DNA from 3 places in the Mesorhizobium sp. M0659 genome. Region 1 is predicted to be linked to each of the others. Evidence: predicted binding sites of a transcription regulator. Region 1 holds the regulator's gene; each other region holds the start of a gene.

The links. Region 1 encodes LexA, which represses DNA repair genes until DNA is damaged. Its sites were predicted from a motif close to TGTTCNNNNTGTGTTCNG; they were not measured.
Region 2: a site for LexA is predicted at 4,171-4,188, ahead of parE (DNA topoisomerase IV subunit B). Genes of this name have one in related genera too.
Region 3: a site for LexA is predicted at 2,432-2,449, ahead of uvrA (excinuclease ABC subunit UvrA). Genes of this name have one in related genera too.

The regions. Positions count from the first base shown of each region.
Region 1 covers NZ_JAMYPY010000022.1:55,015-61,166, forward strand. The annotation lists gene kynU (kynureninase) at 30-1,277, opposite strand; gene NKI31_RS26490 (GntR family transcriptional regulator) at 1,443-2,207, shown strand; gene lexA (transcriptional repressor LexA) at 2,412-3,194, shown strand; gene NKI31_RS26500 (ComEC/Rec2 family competence protein) at 3,188-5,644, opposite strand; gene arr (NAD(+)--rifampin ADP-ribosyltransferase) at 5,756-6,152, opposite strand, start outside.
Region 2 covers NZ_JAMYPY010000001.1:541,994-548,145, reverse strand. The annotation lists gene NKI31_RS02780 (FUSC family protein) at 1-1,943, opposite strand, end outside; gene parE (DNA topoisomerase IV subunit B) at 2,046-4,100, opposite strand; gene cpaB (Flp pilus assembly protein CpaB) at 4,359-5,264, shown strand; gene NKI31_RS02765 (type II and III secretion system protein family protein) at 5,343-6,152, shown strand, end outside.
Region 3 covers NZ_JAMYPY010000001.1:31,641-37,792, forward strand. The annotation lists gene NKI31_RS00185 (ArsR/SmtB family transcription factor) at 32-346, shown strand; gene NKI31_RS00190 (SRPBCC family protein) at 343-810, shown strand; gene NKI31_RS00195 (ATP-dependent Clp protease proteolytic subunit) at 840-1,448, shown strand; gene NKI31_RS00200 (hypothetical protein) at 1,595-1,816, shown strand; gene uvrA (excinuclease ABC subunit UvrA) at 2,599-5,520, shown strand; gene NKI31_RS00210 (GNAT family N-acetyltransferase) at 5,555-6,019, shown strand; gene NKI31_RS00215 (DUF72 domain-containing protein) at 6,048-6,152, shown strand, end outside.

The sequences.
Region 1 (6,152 bases):
TTCACACTTCCTGAAATTGCTCTAGTTTCTCACGTAACCGCGGTCTTCACCGCGAAGCGGGCGTCCTGCCAGGCGCCGGTGCGCAAAATATCCTCCAGCGCTTCGACCGCCTGCCAGACATCGCCATAACCGACATAGAGCGGCGTGAAGCCGAAACGGATGGTCGACGGCGCCCGAAAATCGCCGATCACGCCGCGCTCGATCAGCGCCCGCATCACCTGGTAGCCATGCGGGTGGAGGAACGACACCTGGCTGCCGCGCTGGCTGCCGTCGCGCGGGCTTTCGAGTTCAAGGCCGTAGGCGCCGCATCTGGCTTCGACGAGCTGGATAAACAGGTCGGTCAGTGCGATGCTTTTTCTGCGCACCGCCGCCATGTCGACGTCGTTCCAGATATCGAGCGCGCCCTTGAGCGCCCGCATCGACAGCACCGGCTGCGTTCCGCACAGGAAGCGGCGGATCCCGCTGCCGACGGCAAAGCCCTGCTCGAAGGCAAAGGGCCGCGCATGGCCCCACCAGCCGCTGAGCGGCTGCCTGATATCACCATGGTGGCGCTCGGCCGCGTAGATGAAGGCCGGCGAGCCCGGGCCGCCATTGAGGTATTTGTAGGTGCAGCCGACAGCGAAATCGGCATTGGCACGGTCGAGTTCGACCGGCAAGGCGCCGGCGGTGTGGCAGAGGTCCCAGATGATCAGCGCGCCGGCGTCATGTGCCTTGCGCGTCAGCGCCGCCATGTCGCGCAACTGGCCGGATTTGTAGTTTACGTGGTTGACCAGGATGACGGCAACGCTGTCGTCGATCAGCTCCTCGATTGCGGCCGCGTCGACGCCCTCCAGCCGCAGCCGCGTTCCCGGCCGGGTCGAGGCGACGCCTTCGGCCATGTAGAGGTCGGTCGGGAAACTGTCGCCCTCGGCAACGATGACCGACCGATTCGGCCGCATGCCGAGCGCGGCGTGCAGCAGCTTGTAGATGTTGATCGAGGTTGTGTCGCAGACCACCGTCTGCCCGTCAGCCGCGCCGATCAGTCGTCCGAGCTGATCTCCCAGTTCCACCGGCATGTTGAACCAGCCAGCCGTGTTCCAGGCGCGAATGAGGTCCTGCGCCCATTCCTGCGTGGCGGCCTGTTGCAATTCGCTGAAGACGGCTGGTGACGCGGCACCCAGCGAATTGCCGTCGAGATAAATCACGCCTTGCGGCAAGACAAAGCGTTCACGCATGGAGCGCAGCGGATCGGCGGCATCCATTGCTTCGATTGTAGCGAGATCGGGTGTCGTGCTCATGATCCGGCGCCCTTCCATGGACAAACGCGCGCGGCGGAGCCTGCCGCCCAAACATGCCGGCGATCTTGAGTGGTCGCCCTTGAGCTGTCAAACATTATATAATTCACCCATTGAAAGACTTTGATATATAATGATCCGCCGAGCGTTTATGTCTGATGGATCACGATGCTGGATGACGAGCAGACCTCGAAGACGGAAGTGGCCTATCGCCTGCTCAGGCGCGATATTCTTGCGACCCGGCTGGCGCCTGCCGCGCCGTTGAAGCTGAGCACGCTGCGCAACACCTACGGCATCGGCTGGACGCCGTTGCGCGAGGCGCTGTCGCGGCTGGATGCGGAACGGCTTGTGACCGCCATCAGCAACCGTGGGTTTGCGGTCGCTCCCGTCTCTCGGGCGGAGCTCGAGGATCTGGCGCGTGCGCGGCTGGTGGTCGAACTGCCCCTGCTGGTGGAATCGGTCGAGAAGGGCGACCGCGAGTGGGAAGACGCGGTCGTTGCAGCCCACTATCGTCTCTCACGGTGCGGGTCTGTTCTCGACGATCCATCGGATGATGCGGTCGACGCGTGGTACGAAAAACACGATGCCTTCCATGCGGCGCTGCTCAGTGCCGCGACATCCAGTTGGCTGCTGCGCTTCAATGCGACGATTTCCGACCAATTGCATCGCCATCACCGCTTTCTGGGTCTGGCCCCGACGCTGCGCGCCGCCGCCGGCCGCACGGATGGACACCGGAAGGCCGTGGCGGCCCTGCGCGACGCCGTCGCGATCGAACACCATACCGCCCTGATGGAAGCGGCCCTCGATCGCGACGTCGAACGTGCGAAAACTCTGATGACCGCTCACATCGGCTACACGATGCAGGTCTATGCCCAGAGTGAACCCGGCGCGGATGCTGCGCAGCCCCGTCCGAAAAGGAAGCGGCGATCGTAGCCGACGACGCAGGGCACTTTGTCTTCGTTTCACCCCGTTGCCGGCCAACGACTACGAGCGCCGCTCGCGGTGCCGAACGTTACGCTGAACAAAACGTCAACACATTCATTAAACTTTAAAAGGTTGCGGAACACAACTGGAACAGATAGTGTTTGTTCTGGGTTTGTTTTTTTGATTCTGGTTTCAGAACCCCTGGGGGCCGCGATGCTGACGCGCAAACAACATGAGCTTCTGATGTTCATCCATGAACGCCTGAAGGAGAGCGGAATCCCGCCGTCCTTCGACGAGATGAAGGAAGCGCTTGACCTCGCCTCCAAGTCCGGCATCCACCGCCTGATCACGGCGCTTGAGGAGCGCGGTTTCATTCGCCGGCTGCCGAACCGGGCGCGCGCGCTGGAAGTGCTGCGGCTGCCCGACTCGATCGCACCAGGCCTCAATGCGGCGAGGAAGTTTTCGCCGAGCGTCATTCAGGGCAGTCTTGGTCAAACCGGCCAAGGGCAAGGCGGCCAAGGACAAGGCGCGATGGGCCAAGGCGGTCTCGGCCGCCAGATCAAGCCGGGCTCGCCGTCGCGTTCGATGTCGGCCGGCAATGACGATGCCGTTTCCGCGATTTCAATCCCGGTTATGGGACGCATCGCCGCCGGCGTGCCGATCGACGCCATCCAGCATCAGACCCATTCGATCTCGGTGCCGCCCGATATGATCATGGGCGGCGAACACTACGCGCTCGAGGTCAAGGGCGATTCGATGATCGAGGCCGGCATTTTCGATGGCGACACGGTCATCATCCGCAATGCCGACACAGCCAGCCCCGGCGAGATCGTGGTGGCGTTGGTCGACGATGAGGAAGCGACCCTGAAACGCTTCCGCCGCAAGGGCGCCTCGATCGCCCTGGAAGCCGCCAACCCGGCCTACGAGACCCGCATTTTTGGACCGGACAGGGTGAAGGTGCAGGGCAAGCTTGTCGGATTGATCCGGCGCTACTGAGCCGGCTTGGGTTTGTACTTTTCACGCTGGTTGTAGGGCGGCAGGCCGCGCGCTTCGCGGGAGAAGCGGCGTTGCTCGTGCCAGGGGCGATACGGCTTGTCGACGGCGAAGCGGATGGTTGGCGCTGCAGCTGCCGATTGCGGATCGAAGAAGACGGCGGCGCTGCCGTCGCGGGCCAGCTGTTTCTTCGTCACGACCAGCACCAGCGGGTCGCGGCACGGATTGTAGGCGGTGGCGTCATCGATGACGATCAGGCTCGCGAAGGCACAGGCCGGCCGCGCCGTCTTGCGGTCTTTCGCAAGCGCTACAATGGCTCCGGAAGGGTGCCGGGCGATACAGAGATCGCCGGTGCAATAGAAGGGCGAGCCGGGCGGCAGATCGAGCGGATCGAGATCGAACCGCGTATCTGTTGACTCGAAAATCTCAGGTGGGATAATGGTTTCGGCCCGCAGCGCCCGTTTCCAATTGTCCGTGGTGAATTCGTTGGAGCGTTCGCGGTTGAGGGCGAGTTCGCCGCCACCGGTCGGCATGGCCACCAGATGCGCATCCTCGGATATGAGCACGTCGGGCGTAAGCACCTGCGGCACCGTCAACAGGCCGGCCAGCGCGAAAGGCACGGCCGCCAACCTGAGCCAGGTGGTGGCCATGGTGGCGATGACGAGGGCGACCGCCACCAACAGCACCGAGCGGATGGAGATCAGCCCGACGGCGTCGACCGGCGAGCGCTCGGAAATCCAGGCCGATATAGCGATCATCGCCATCAGACCCTTGCCCATCACATAGAGGAACGGCCCGTCGGCGCCGAACGGCATCGCCAGTGCGCTGAGCACGGCAAAAGGCATGACGATCAACGAAACAATCGGCATCACGGCCAGATTGGCGATCAGGCTGAGCGGCGACACACGCTGAAAATGCCAGATGGCGAACAGCAAGGTTGCACTGCCGGCGATGATCGAGGTCATGGCGAGGCCGCCCATGGCCAGCGCGAATTTTCGCGACAGGAAGCCGACGAAGGAGCGCTTTGCCGGCGGCGTTCTCACCTTGTCGGCGCGGTAATCGGCCCAGCCGGCATAGGCGCCGACAAGGGCGGCGGTGGCAGCAAACGACATCTGGAAGCTGGGACCGACCACCTCGTGCGGCGACACCAGGATGACGGCAATGGCGGAGATCGCCAGATTGCGCATGGTGAGTGCGGCGCGATCAAACAGCACGGCGACAAGCATGACCGCCAGCATGATGAAGCTGCGCTCGGCGGCAACCACGACGCCTGAAATGACGAGATAGGCGGCGATGGAGACGAGTGCTGCCACTGCTGCATATTTCTTGACTGGGCGGCGCGAAGAGAAATCGGGAAACAGCGCAAAGGCGCCACGCAGCAACGCCATGATGGTGCCGGCAACCAGCGCCATGTGCAGGCCGGAGATGGAGATGATGTGGTAGATGCCGGTGCGCCGCATCGCTTCGTTGACCTCGTCCGGGATGCCGGCGCGCACCCCGACAATCAACGCCGCGGCAATCTCGCCTTCGGCGCCGCCGATTTTGCCCCTGATATGGTCGGCAATGTTTTCGCGCGCGTTCTCGATTGCCGAGGAGAGCCGCGCGGTCAGCGGCGGCGGTCCCTGCGTAGCAATGGTTTTCGGATTGCCGAGAAAGAAGCCGCTGCCGCCGATACCGGTGAAATAGCTGTCGAAGGAGAAATCGTAGCTCTCCGGCCGCACCGGACCGGTCGGCGGCAACAGCCTGGCATAGCCGGTGATCAGGGAGCCGGCGGTCATATCGGCGGGAACGGTCCGCGCCGAGAGCCTGACCCGCTCCGGGGCATAGCGCAGCTCGGGGTAAGCGGTCGAAACCACATCGAGCGTCAGCCTGATGCGGCCGCTTTCCATCTGTTCGAGACTGACGACGCGGCCGGTCAGCCGTGTCTGAATCTCGGAGCCGAGCATCTGCGTTCCGGCGCGCCAAGTCTCGACTTTGGCGGCGACGACGCCGAGCGCGCACAGCATCGCGGCCATGCAGAACAGATGCGTCCTCGGCCGCGATCGCGTGGCGAGGGCGCAACATGTCGCCAGCACCACAATGGCGATTGGCTGCGCAAAGCCGGGCTCGCCGGCCAGCGAGAAATAAATGATGACGCCGGCCGCCAGGAAAACCGGCACCAGCAGGAAGGCGACGCCCCGGTCGAGCTCCGTGTTGGCGGCCACGGCAAGGCTGCGGCGGAGCGCGGGCCATGACGGACGGCGAAGCCGTCTGCGCAGACGGGCGATAGATCCGGGCGCTGTGACTTGCGCCGGCAACGCGTGACCGGGCAGCGCAGGCGCGACGCCGGGATGCGGCTCAGGCAGCGCGAGGGGCAGCGGCTCGGCATAGGGACTATCGGCAAACAGCGAGCGTTCGCTGACGCTTGCCTCGGCGCCTTCGCCTTCCTTCGTGCCCCGGCCACGTCCAGCCATCGGGTCTGCCCCTTGCGCCCCAGACCCCTATGCTACATGAACGCGCAAAGCGCGAAAGTCCGCGTGATCACGTCCACCGCGCCGGAATCGACCATCACCTGGCAAGGACGCTCAATCCTCAATCATATCCTGGCCCTCCGCTCTCAGGCGAGCAAGCCCATCGTGCATTGCCTTCAATTGTTCCGGTGTATGACCCTGCCATTCACCGAGTTCACCCAGGATGAGCAACGGATCACGGGAGCGGTAGGATTTCGTCGGATTACCGGGAAATTTTTTGTCGGTCAGGTTAGGGTCATCCATAAAAAACCCCGTCGGCTTTACGATGTAAATCCTTTGACGACCGTCACCCGTTGCAAGCTCTGCTCCCCAGATGGCGGCTTCAAGTGTCTGGGAGAAATATATCCATGACAGTGGTTGATCTCTGAAATTGGAAGGATGGCCGACGCTCAGCAGATCCCCGGGTTTCAAATCCGCCCGGGTACCATGGTAGAACGGATCACCCTCCGTA
Region 2 (6,152 bases), on a different contig from region 1:
CGGGCCACAGTGACAGTTGCTGTCTGTGGATCGCCGGTTGCGCGAAAGAGCAGTTCACGCGCGAGGCCGCGCAGGAAATTGGCGATCGAGAGCGCGGTGTCGGTAGGAGTGGACGGGCTCTGCTGCGCGGCGCGCAGACGCAGGATTTCAAGGCCGACGGTAACGGCGGCGACCCCGCCGCCCAGAATCGCATCGCCTTTCCTGCCGGCATTTTGCAAGAGCGGCATCAGCTGGTTGATGCGGTCATAGGCCAGGCTCTCGAAGGCCGAACGCCGCGGCACCCGCTCATGCAGGCACAGCCGCGCCAGATCCTCGCGCATGGCCCGCACGATGCGGTTGGCCGCGCGCCATGGATCCACCGGCAGCACCACGATGAAGACGCCGATCGCCAGCAGGATGCCGACCAGCACCGACGCCGAGCCGGCGAAAAACGGGCCTGGGGCATAGGTCATCGCCTGATGCGGGCTGAGGAAGGCGAGGAAATTGATGGCAAAGGCCGTCGCCACGCCGACGGTGCGCGGATTGGCCATGCCCAGCGCCGTCGGTACCAGGATCGGCACGACAAACAGCGTGAACCAGCCGAAGCCGGGCAAAGCAGGCAGCGCGACCTGGCCGACAAGGAAGGCAAAGGGCAAAGCCAGCAGCGTTCCCTTGAAGAAGCCCCAGGACACCCGCACCGGGTCAGGCCGCGCGGCGAAAAGACTGGAGACGACGGCAACGAGGATGACGGTGCCGGCCGCGTCGGACCATTTCGTCGTCAGCCAGAAGGCGGCGACCGCCAACGTGGCAAGGCCGGCGCGTATGGCATTGCGCGAAGCCCCGGGATAATCGCGGTGCACCACCAGCGCAGGCGGCTGCCTGTTGCTCCGGCTGGGGCCCGTCACCGGTGCGCGCAGGGCGTCGAGGCCGCGCAGCACCTGCTTGAAGGCTTCGGCGAAATCGGCGGCGATGGTGAGGCGGGTTATGGTGCCGACCCTGTCGTCGCCCTGATCGGTCGAGGCGTCGGGCATTTGCCGGGCCTTGCCGGCAATCGCGTCGAGCCGCGTCACCCAGGGCGACGTGTCGTCCAGCGCCTCGGGCGTCGCTGCCAGCTCGCTGACCAACGACTGCAGTTCGGAGCGTACCGGAATGAGCGCTGCGTTTTTCGGCGCGGCATGCGAATGCAGCGCGCGCGCCGCCGACAGCGCCGAGAGAAGCTGACCGATGGTTAGGCGGACCGGATGGGCGCGGGTGGCGAAGCTCGGTGCTTCGAGCCGGGCATAGGCGCGCATCTCGGCCAGCATCTGGGCGTCGGTGATCAGCTTGCGGTGCAGGCCGGCCAGCGTCGCCGGGTCGCCACCGGAAAAAGCGCCGCCTGCATAGGTTGCAAGGTCGAGGATGCTGCGCTTCAGCCTGGAGATAATGGCGTCAGCGGCCAGCTTGGGCAGGATCAGCCGGCTGGTCAGGCCGGCGCAGACGATGCCGAGCACGATCTCGGCGCAGCGCGCGACAGCGAGATCGACGACCACGTGCGGCTGGCCGAAAGCCGGCAGCCCAATGATCATCGCGGTATAGCCGGCAAGTGCGGCGCCATAGGCTTCCGGATTGCGCAGCAGCGACGAAACCAGCGTGCACAGCCCAATCCAGACGGATAGCGCCGTGACCAGCAGCCAGGGATTGGTGCCGAAAACCGAGGTGATGCCGATCGCCGCAAGTCCACCGGCCAGCGTGCCGAGCAGCCGGTAAAAACCTTTCGCCAGCACCATGCCGGCGACCGGCTGGGCGACGATGAAGACCGTCATCATCGCCCATTGCGGGTGGTCGAGTTTCAACGCGTAAGCAGCGAGAAGCGCGATCAGACCGGCCGAAACCGTGCGCAGGGCGAAAATCCAATCCGAGCGCGCCGGCTGCGTCAGGCCCGCCAAACTGGTTTCGAAGTAGCTCTTCAGCCGCGCCCGGATCACAAGCTGGTCTCCGTATCGGAAGTGCAGGCTAGAGCAATTCCAGGAAAAGTTTGAAACGGTTTTCCGCCCGGAACTGCGTCAAAACGAAGAGTCGGCCGGCGCTCAGATATCCAGCACTTCCGTCGCGGCGAATTCGGCGCGTTCCTGGATGAAGCGGAAGCGGGCTTCCGGCTTGGTGCCCATCAGCGCGTCGACAGCATCCTTGGTCGCCGCCACGGCGTCGATGACATCGACCCGGAGCAGCGTGCGCTTCCTCGGGTCCATGGTGGTTTCCTTGAGCTGCGCGGCCATCATTTCGCCCAAGCCCTTGAAACGGCCGATCTCGACTTTGGCGCGGCCGGTGAATTCGGTGCGCAACAGCTCGTCCTTGTGCGCATCGTCCCTGGCATAGGCAACCTTGCCGCCTTGCCGGATCGAATAGAGCGGCGGCACCGCCAGATAGAGATGGCCGCCATTCACCAGGTTCGGCATTTCCTGGTAGAAGAAGGTGATCAGCAGCGAGGCTATGTGAGCGCCGTCGACGTCGGCGTCGGTCATGATGATCACGCGGTCGTAGCGCAAATCCTCGTCGCGGTATTTCGAGCGCGTGCCGCAACCGAGCGCCTGAATCAGGTCCGAAATCTGCTGGTTGGCGGCTAGCTTGTCGTTGCCGGCGCTGGCGACGTTGAGGATTTTTCCGCGCAGCGGCAGCACCGCCTGGCTGGCGCGGTCGCGCGCCTGCTTGGCCGAGCCGCCGGCCGAGTCGCCTTCGACGATGAACAGTTCGGCGCCCGCGGCGGCATTCTGCGTGCAGTCGGCGAGCTTGCCGGGAAGGCGCAGCTTGCGCACCGCGCTCTTGCGCGACACTTCCTTTTCCTGGCGCCGGCGCACCCGCTCGTCGGCGCGCGCAATCACCCATTCCAGCAGCTTGGAGGCTTCCTGCGGATTGTCGGCCAGCCAGTGGTCGAAGGGATCGCGGATGGCGGTCTCGACAATGCGAATGGCTTCGATCGTTGCCAGCCTGTCCTTGGTCTGGCCGACGAATTCCGGCTCGCGAATAAACACCGACAGCATGCCTGCCGCCGAGATCATCACGTCTTCGGAGGTGACGATCGAGGCGCGCTTGTTGCCGACCAGGTCGGCATAGGCCCGAAGCCCGCGCGTCAGCACATTGCGAAAGCCGGCCTCATGCGTGCCGCCTTCGCCGGTCGGGATTGTGTTGCAGTAGGAGTTGACGAAGCCGTCACCGCCGAACCAGGTCACCGCCCATTCCAGCGAACCGTGGCCGCCCTGCTTCTCGCTCTTGCCGGCGAAGATTTCGCGGGTCACCTGGAAATCATCGCCGAGCGATGCCTTGAGATAGTCCTTCAAGCCGCCGGGGAAATGGAACTCCGCCTTGGCCGGCGTCTGGTCCTTTTCCTTGATCAGCGATGGGTCGCAGCTCCAGCGGATCTCGACGCCGCCGAACAGATAGGCTTTCGAGCGGGTCATGCGATAGAGCCGCGCCGGCTCGAAGGCGGCGCCCTTGCCGAAAATCTGCTCGTCGGGATGGAAGCGGATTTTGGTGCCGCGCCGGTTGTGCACTTCGCCGAGCTGCTCCAGCCCGCTCACCGGAACGCCGCGCGAGAACCTTTGGCGGTAAAGCTGGCGACCGCGCGCGACCTCGACTTCGAGATGGTCCGACAGCGCATTGACGACCGAGACGCCGACACCGTGCAGACCGCCGGAGGTCTCATAGACCTTGCTATCGAACTTGCCGCCCGAATGCAGCGTCGTCATGATGACTTCGAGCGCCGGTTTCTTGAATTTCGGATGCGGATCGACCGGAATGCCGCGGCCATTGTCGGTGACGGTCAGAAATCCGTCGGCCGACAGCTCGACATCGATGAAGGTGGCATGGCCGGCGACCGCCTCGTCCATCGAATTATCGATGACCTCGGCAAACAGATGGTGCATCGCCTTGTCGTCGGTGCCGCCAATATACATGCCGGGACGGCGCCGCACCGGCTCCAGCCCCTCCAGCACCTCGATGTCGGCGGCGCTATAGCCCTCGCTGCCGTCCTTGGTCGCGGCAGGACGCTTCGTGGCCTGCACCAGCGGGTCGGCCGGGCGCGAAGGTGTCCGAGCCGGTTGGGGCTGCTTTTCCAGATTGCCGAAAAGATCGTTGTTGTCGTCCATGCCTGCCATAGAATCCGGTGCCGCGAATCACCCGTCGATACTGCCACGCTTTTCGGCGCCAAGCGACGGAAGTTCCTGTTACGTTCGGGGATTTAACCCCTTCTTATCCTAAAACCTTTCGATAACCAAGCCGGCGGAAATAGGTCCGTGCGGAGCCGCTGGGATTCCTGAATCTTTAACAAAGCGGCCTAGCGTCGCCCCAACAAAACAAAAGACCACGAGAGTCAGGGGTTGGTTGTGAGGGGCAAGGCCATAACGATGATTGGCATCGCTGCCGTCTTCGGCGCGATTTCAATCTTTGCCGCGGATTTCTGGGTGAAAAGCCAGGCCAAGGCCGATGCCGAAGAGAAAACGGCGTCGATCCCGGCGCCCGCCGTCCCCAAGGTTGTCTTCAAGACCATCGTGGTGGCCAACGCGCCGCTGCGTTACGGCATGGAGCTTGACCGGGCGCAGCTCAGCGAAATCCCATGGTCCGAGGATTCGGTGCCGCAGGGCGCGTTCACCACAGTCAATGCATTGCTCGCCGAAGGCAGCCGCGTGGTATTGTCGCCGATCGAGATCAACGAGCCGGTGCTGATCAGCAAATTGTCGGGGCCGAACGGCCGCGCGACGCTGTCCAACATGATGACGCCCGGCATGCGGGCGGTGACAATCCGCACCGACGAGATCGCCGGTGTCGGCGGCTTCGTCATGCCGGGCGACCGGGTCGACGTGGTGCTGACACGCGATGCGGGCGAAATCCAGGAAGTGGCCAAGAACGCGCAGGGCGCTGCCGGATCGACCGTTACCTCCGAGATCGTCGTCTCCGACGCCAAGGTGCTGACCGTGGGGCAGGGCGCCGACGAGCGCCAGACCACACCGCAGATCGCCAATTCCGTGACCATCGAGGTGACGACCGAAGGCGCGCAGAAAGTGGCGCTTGCCCGCACCGTCGGCACCTTGTCGCTGTCGCTCCGCTCGGCCGCCGACGGTGGTGCCGCCAAGGACGGCGTCACCACCATCTCGTCCTTCGGCGGATCGGTCGCCTCCGGCGTCCAGGCCGCTGCCGGCGCGCTGTTCACTGCCGCGACCAAGGAGCCTGAGAAGCCGAAATTCAAGACGATCATCGTGACGCGCGGCACGCAGGTCGAAGAATACCAGGTTCCTGCGCGGGACCAGCAATAACTGCCGGTGGGAACCGGGCGAAGGACGGGACAGATGTCGGGACTTCATGCATTTCAGACGACGAAAGGGCTGCGCCCAATGCGGGCGCTTGCGGTGGGGGCTTGCCTTGCCGCGGCCGTAATGCTCGGCCTCAGCGCGCCAGCCAAGGCCGACAACGATATAGTCCATGTCTCGTCGACAACGAATGCGTCGATCAAGGTGGCCAAGGGCAAGCCGAAGACGGTCATGACCAATGCCGCCTTCTACCAGATCGTCATCGGCGATCCGGAGATCGCCAACGTCAATCCGCTGACCGACAAATCCTTCTATGTGCTGGGCAACAATCTCGGCACCACCGGCATCGCGCTGTTCGACGAGAACAAGCAGCTGGTCGGCACCGTAGACATCGAGGTGACGCTGGACACCGACCAGCTGGCCAGCACCATTCGCGCCAGCGTGCCGGACGCCAAGATCAAGGTCGGCTCGGCCAATGGCCGCGTCGTGCTGTCGGGCGAGGCCGATGACGCGGTCGCCGCCGAGAAGGCAAGCAAGATCGCCAGCCGCTTCTCCGGCAATGAGGAAGTGATCAATTCGGTCAACATCTCGTCCTCGCAGCAGGTTCAGCTCAACGTCCGCTTCGTCGAGATCAATCGCCAGGCCGGACAGGATCTCGGCGCCAAATACAGCGCCAATTTTGCTTACGGCATTGGCGGGCGCGACGTCACCATCGAGCCGGGCTCGGTGCCGGGAGCCGGCAATGGCGAGATCATCGGCCGGCTGCTGTCCAACGGCCTGTCGATCGACGTCGCCATCAAGGCGCTGGAGGAACGTGGCCTTGCCCGGCGGCTGGCAGAGCCGAACCTGATCGCCCGCTCGGGCCAGACGGCAAGCTTCCTCGCCGGCGGCGAG
Region 3 (6,152 bases), on a different contig from region 1:
AAATCGATAAGTATCGACTTATGCTTTTGCCATGATCGAAGCAGAGATTTTTCGCGCCCTGGCCGACCCGACGCGACGCGCCGTCTACGAGCGGCTGACTTCCGGCGAGATGAGCGTGTCGGAGTTGCGCACCGGCATGAGCGTGTCGCAGCCGGCGGTGTCGCAGCACCTTGCCGTGCTGCGCGGCGCAGGCCTGGTCAGCGAAAGACGCGCCGGCCGCAACGCCTACTATCGCGCCGATCCGCAAGGGCTCGAGCCGCTGCTCGGCTGGATCGAACGCTACCGCGCATTCTGGCCGGAGCGCATCGAAAGACTGAAGGCCGTTTTGAAGGACATGGACCAATGACCGACGAAAAGCAGACGCAGACCGCCAAAGATGCCCTCGCCTTCGAATGCGATCTGCCGGACGCACCGGAAAAAGTGTGGCGGGCACTGACCGTGCCGGACCTCTTGGCGGAATGGATGATGCCGAACGACATCAATCCGGAAACCGGCAGCCGCTTTGCCTTTGCCGGGCCTGAGAAGCCGATCGAGTGCGAAGTGCTCGATGCCGAACCGGGGCGCCTGCTGCGCTATTCCTGGCGCGAGCGTTCCGGCGACGCCGACCGCGAGGAGCTGGGGAGCATCGTCACCTTCACACTCGCCCGCACCGTTTCCGGCGGCACGCATCTGCGCATCGTCCATGACGGGTTTGTCCTGACGCCTGCGGTCGCGATGGCCGGCGCCGGCTGCCGGCTCTGGCTGCGCGCATACAAGCCCAAGCGGCCTGTCGCCGCCAACGCGCCACGCCTGTTGCTGCGCGCCGCCTGAACCGGAAAAATCAAAACGGAGACAATGAGATGAGCGGCTTTGCCAATCTGGTGCCGATGGTGATCGAGCAATCGAGCCGCGGCGAACGCGCCTTCGACATTTTCTCGCGGCTGCTGCGCGAGCGCATCATCTTCGTCAATGGCGAGATCAATGACGGCATGTCGGCGCTGGTCTGCGCCCAGCTCCTGTCGCTGGAATCGGACAATCCCGACAAGGAGATCTCGCTCTACATCAACTCGCCGGGCGGCGTGGTGACCAGCGGTTTCGCCATCTACGACACGATGCAATATGTCAGCTGCCCGGTGTCGACCGTGTGCATGGGCTTTGCCGCGTCGATGGCCTCCTTCCTGCTGATGGCGGGAACGCCGGGGCGGCGCATCGCGCTGCCCAATGCCAGCATCGTGCTGCATCAGCCTTTGGGTGGCTTCCAGGGCCAGGCCTCCGACATCCAGCGTCACGCCGAAGGCATTTTGCGCACCAAGCGGCACATGGCCGACCTCTACGCTCACCATTGCGGCCGCACCCACGAAGAGGTCGAACGCACGCTCGACCGCGATTTCTTCATGACCGCGAAGGAGGCCAAGGACTGGGGCCTCGTCGACCACGTCTTCGACACCCGCAAGCAGGCAGCGGCCTGATCGGCGGATTGAATGCAGGCCGGTGTTCCCTCAATTTCAACGCCGCTGGTCTGGCCTCGCCTTGAGCGCGGCACTATAGTCTTGCCATGCGCTACCACCTGAACAGACTGACCATAGCCATTGCCATCACGGCGGCGACATCGAGCATGGCCTTTGCCGGGGGCAGCACCAGCACGTCGCGGAAAGGCGCCCTGCCCGGCGTGACCGGCGACTACCGCATCGCCAAGCCCGCGCCGCAGCCGGAGCCGGACGACGCGCTGTCTGCCGGCGAGAACGGCACGTTCAAGATCGGCGACACCGATGTCAGGATTTCCGGCAGCATCACTGTCGATGTCGGCACGGGTGGGATCAAGCCGCCGCGCCGGTAGCCCCTTCTCCCAGCTACTATACGGGAGAGAAAGCCTACGCCGACGACTTCCTCGCAAAAGAACAGCCCCGCCGTTGCTTCCGCTAACGGTCGGGGCTTTTTTTGGATTCCAAATCCAAACTGCCGGTAGTGTTATACCGACTTTGATTTCGGATGCTCGCGGCATTCAGCCGACGATCCGACTAGCCGTCTCTGATTTTTGTGGGATTCGGCAGGTCACGGTTTGTCTGGTGGTTTGTTGGACTGACGCGATGCGTTCGTTTGGACGCATACACTCCAATGCCTTGAAACTACCTGGCACTTATGCCCGCCGCGGCTCCACTAGCAGGTGGAGCCTCAAGGGACTATCCGGTGGCGTCATGCTCCGCTCCTATGTCCGTTGCGACTGGTGTCAATCCGAAGCACAAATCGCAAAAACCTGCGGCGTCTCGCAGGCCGCTATGGGCGGCGAGGCCATCAAAGACGGCCGGCTCCGTTGACTCCGGCAGAGTGCGCCCCTGATTCGACGGCGTCAACCTTGAATAGCCGGTTACGGAAAATGTGATCGCCGGGAGCTTACGTCAGGGTCAGTTTCTGAAACACCCTTGTCAGTTTCTGCACAGCTTTGTCAGGAGCGTGTTCGGTCTTTGTTCTTTCCGCTTGCCCGTTCGCGCGAAAGACGGTTAAACGGCTTTGGTCGAGAAGTGTGGCGTCTCTCGACGTGGCGGCAAAAATACCTACATAGGGAATGGCCGGGAAAACCCGCCGATCCCACTGACACCAGACCTGAGGCGGCGACCGGCGATGGCCGACCATAAATACCTTTCCATTCGCGGGGCACGCGAACACAACCTAAAGAATGTCGATCTCGACCTGCCGCGTGACAGCCTGATCGTCATGACCGGCCTGTCGGGCTCCGGCAAATCGTCGCTTGCTTTCGACACCATCTATGCCGAGGGCCAGCGCCGTTACGTCGAGAGCCTGTCGGCTTATGCGCGCCAGTTCCTCGAAATGATGCAGAAGCCGGATGTCGACCAGATCGACGGCCTGTCGCCGGCCATCTCGATCGAGCAGAAGACCACGTCGAAGAACCCGCGTTCGACGGTCGGCACCGTCACCGAGATCTACGACTACATGCGCTTGCTGTTCGCGCGCGTCGGCATCCCCTATTCGCCGGCGACCGGCCTGCCGATCGAGAGCCAGACGGTTTCACAGATGGTCGACCGGGTGCTGGCGGTCGAGGAAGGCACGCGCCTTTTCCTGCTGGCGCCGATCGTGCGCGGCCGCAAGGGCGAGTATCGCAAGGAACTGCTGGAGCTGCAGAAGAAGGGCTTTCAGCGCGTCAAGGTCGACGGCGTCTTCTATGAGATCGCCGATGTGCCGGCGTTGGACAAGAAGTACAAGCACGACATCGACGTCGTCGTCGACCGCATCGTCGTGCGCGGCGACCTGGCGACACGGCTTGCCGATTCCATCGAAACGGCGCTGAAGCTCGCCGAAGGGCTGGCGGTGGCCGAGTTCGCCGACCGGCCGCTCGACGCCAGCCAGACCGGCGAGGACTCGGTCAACAAATCGAAGAACGAGACGCATGAGCGCATCCTGTTCTCGGAAAAATTCGCCTGCCCGGTTTCCGGCTTCACCATTCCGGAGATCGAGCCCAGGCTGTTCTCGTTCAACAACCCGTTCGGCGCCTGCCCGACCTGCGACGGCCTCGGCAATCAGCGCGCCATCGACGCCAGCCTGATCGTGCCGGACGAAAACGTCTCGCTGCGCGACGGCGCCGTCAGCCCGTGGGCGAAATCGACCTCGCCCTATTATGCGCAGACGCTGGAAGCGCTGGGCAAGGCATACGGCTTCAAGCTCGGCGACAAGTTCAAAGACCTGACCGAAGAGGCCAAGGAAGCCGTCCTGCGCGGCACCGGCGAGCGCGAGGTCACCTTCCAATATGATGACGGCCTGCGCTCCTACAAGACCACCAAGACGTTCGAGGGCGTCATTCCCAATCTCGAACGGCGGTGGAAGGAAACCGAATCCGCCTGGATGCGCGAGGAGATCGAGCGCTTCATGTCGGCGACGCCCTGCCCGGTCTGCAAGGGATACCGGCTGAAGCCGGAAGCGCTGGCGGTGAAGATCGCCGGCAAGCATATCGGCGAAGTCACAGAGCTGTCGATCCGCAAGGCCGACCAGTGGTTCACCGAACTGCCGCCACATCTCAACGACCAGCAGAACGAGATCGCGGTGCGCGTTCTCAAGGAAATCCGTGACCGCCTGCGCTTCCTCAACGATGTCGGCCTCGACTATCTGACGCTGTCGCGCAATTCCGGCACGCTGTCGGGCGGCGAGAGCCAGCGCATAAGGCTGGCGTCGCAGATCGGCTCCGGCCTCACCGGCGTGCTCTATGTGCTGGACGAGCCGTCGATCGGCCTGCACCAGCGCGACAATGCCCGCCTGCTCGACACGCTCAAGCATCTGCGCGACATCGGCAACACGGTGATCGTCGTCGAGCATGACGAGGACGCCATCCTGCATGCCGATTATGTCGTAGACATGGGTCCGGCCGCCGGCATTCATGGCGGCGAGATCATCGCCCAGGGCACGCCGCAGCAGGTGATGGCCAATCCCAACTCGATCACCGGTAAATATCTGTCGGGCGCGCTCGAAGTCGCCACGCCCGGTGTCAGGCGCGAGGCCAAGAAAAACCGCCGGCTGAAGATCGTCGGCGCGCGCGGCAACAATCTCAAGAACGTCACTGCCGAAATCCCGCTCGGCACTTTTACCGCCGTCACCGGCGTGTCTGGCGGCGGCAAATCGACCTTCCTGATCGAGACGCTGTTCAAGGCGGCGTCGCGCCGCATCATGGGCTCGCGCGAGCATCCGGCCGATCACGACCGCATCGAGGGCCTCGAATTCCTCGACAAGGTCATCGACATCGACCAGTCGCCGATCGGCCGCACACCGCGTTCGAACCCGGCCACCTACACCGGCGCCTTCACACCGATCCGCGACTGGTTTGCCGGGTTGCCCGAGGCCAAGGCCCGCGGCTATCAGCCGGGCCGCTTCTCCTTCAACGTGAAGGGCGGCCGCTGCGAGGCCTGCCAGGGCGACGGCGTCATCAAGATCGAGATGCACTTCCTGCCCGACGTCTACGTCACGTGCGACGTCTGCCACGGCAAGCGCTACAACCGCGAGACGCTCGACGTCCTGTTCAAGGGCAAGTCGATCGCCGACGTCCTGGACATGACGGTCGAGGAAGGCGTCGATTTCTTTGCCGCCGTGCCCGGGGTGCGCGACAAGCTGGAGACGCTGAAGCAGGTCGGCCTCGGCTACATCCATATCGGCCAGCAGGCGACGACGCTGTCGGGCGGCGAGGCGCAGCGCATCAAGCTCGCCAAGGAATTGTCGCGCAAGGCGACCGGCAAGACGCTCTACATCCTCGACGAGCCGACCACCGGCCTGCACTTCCATGACGTCGCCAAGTTGCTGGAAGTGCTTCACGAACTGGTCGACCAGGGCAACACCGTGGTGGTCATCGAGCACAATCTCGAAGTCATCAAGACCGCCGACTGGGTGCTCGACCTCGGCCCCGAAGGCGGCGATGGCGGTGGCGAACTGGTGGCACAAGGCACACCGGAAGCGATCGTGCGCGAAAAGCGCAGCTACACCGGCCAGTTCCTGAAGGAGCTTTTGGAGCGGCGGCCCGGAGGCAAGCGCGAAGCGGCGGAGTAACTGACAGACCGGTCGGGCGCCTGGAGAGCTTTGAATGACAGTCCGACAGGCGCTTGCCGGTGATCTCGACGCAGTCGTCTCGCTGACGCAGACCGCCTATGAGCACTACACGCCCCTGTTAGGCGCGCCGCCGCTCCCAGTCACCGAGGACTATGCGCCACGCATCGAGCGTGGCGAGGTCTGGCTCTTGGAGAGCGGCGCGGAACTCGCCGGGCTGATCGTTATTGAGCGCCATCCCGATCATGCGATGATCTTCAGCGTCGCGGTCTCCCCCGCTTTCCAGGGCAGGAAACTCGGCACCGCGCTGCTCGACTTCGCCCAGGAACAGGCGCGGCTATGGGGTGTGCCGGAGGTGCGGCTCTACACCAATTCGCGCATGGAGCGGAACATCGAGATCTATACGGCCTATGGCTTCCACGAAACGGGCCGCCGAGCCAATCCCCACCGTCCCGGATGGACCGTGGTCGACATGATCAAACCGATTGGAAAAATAGCCTGACCGCATTTTTAGAACTGGGAGGAAGACGATGATCAGCCAAGGAACAATCCGCGCCGGGATGGGCGGCTGGACTTTCGAACCCTGGGATACGTCTTTCTACCCGGACAAGCTTTCCAAGGCCAAACAGCTAAGT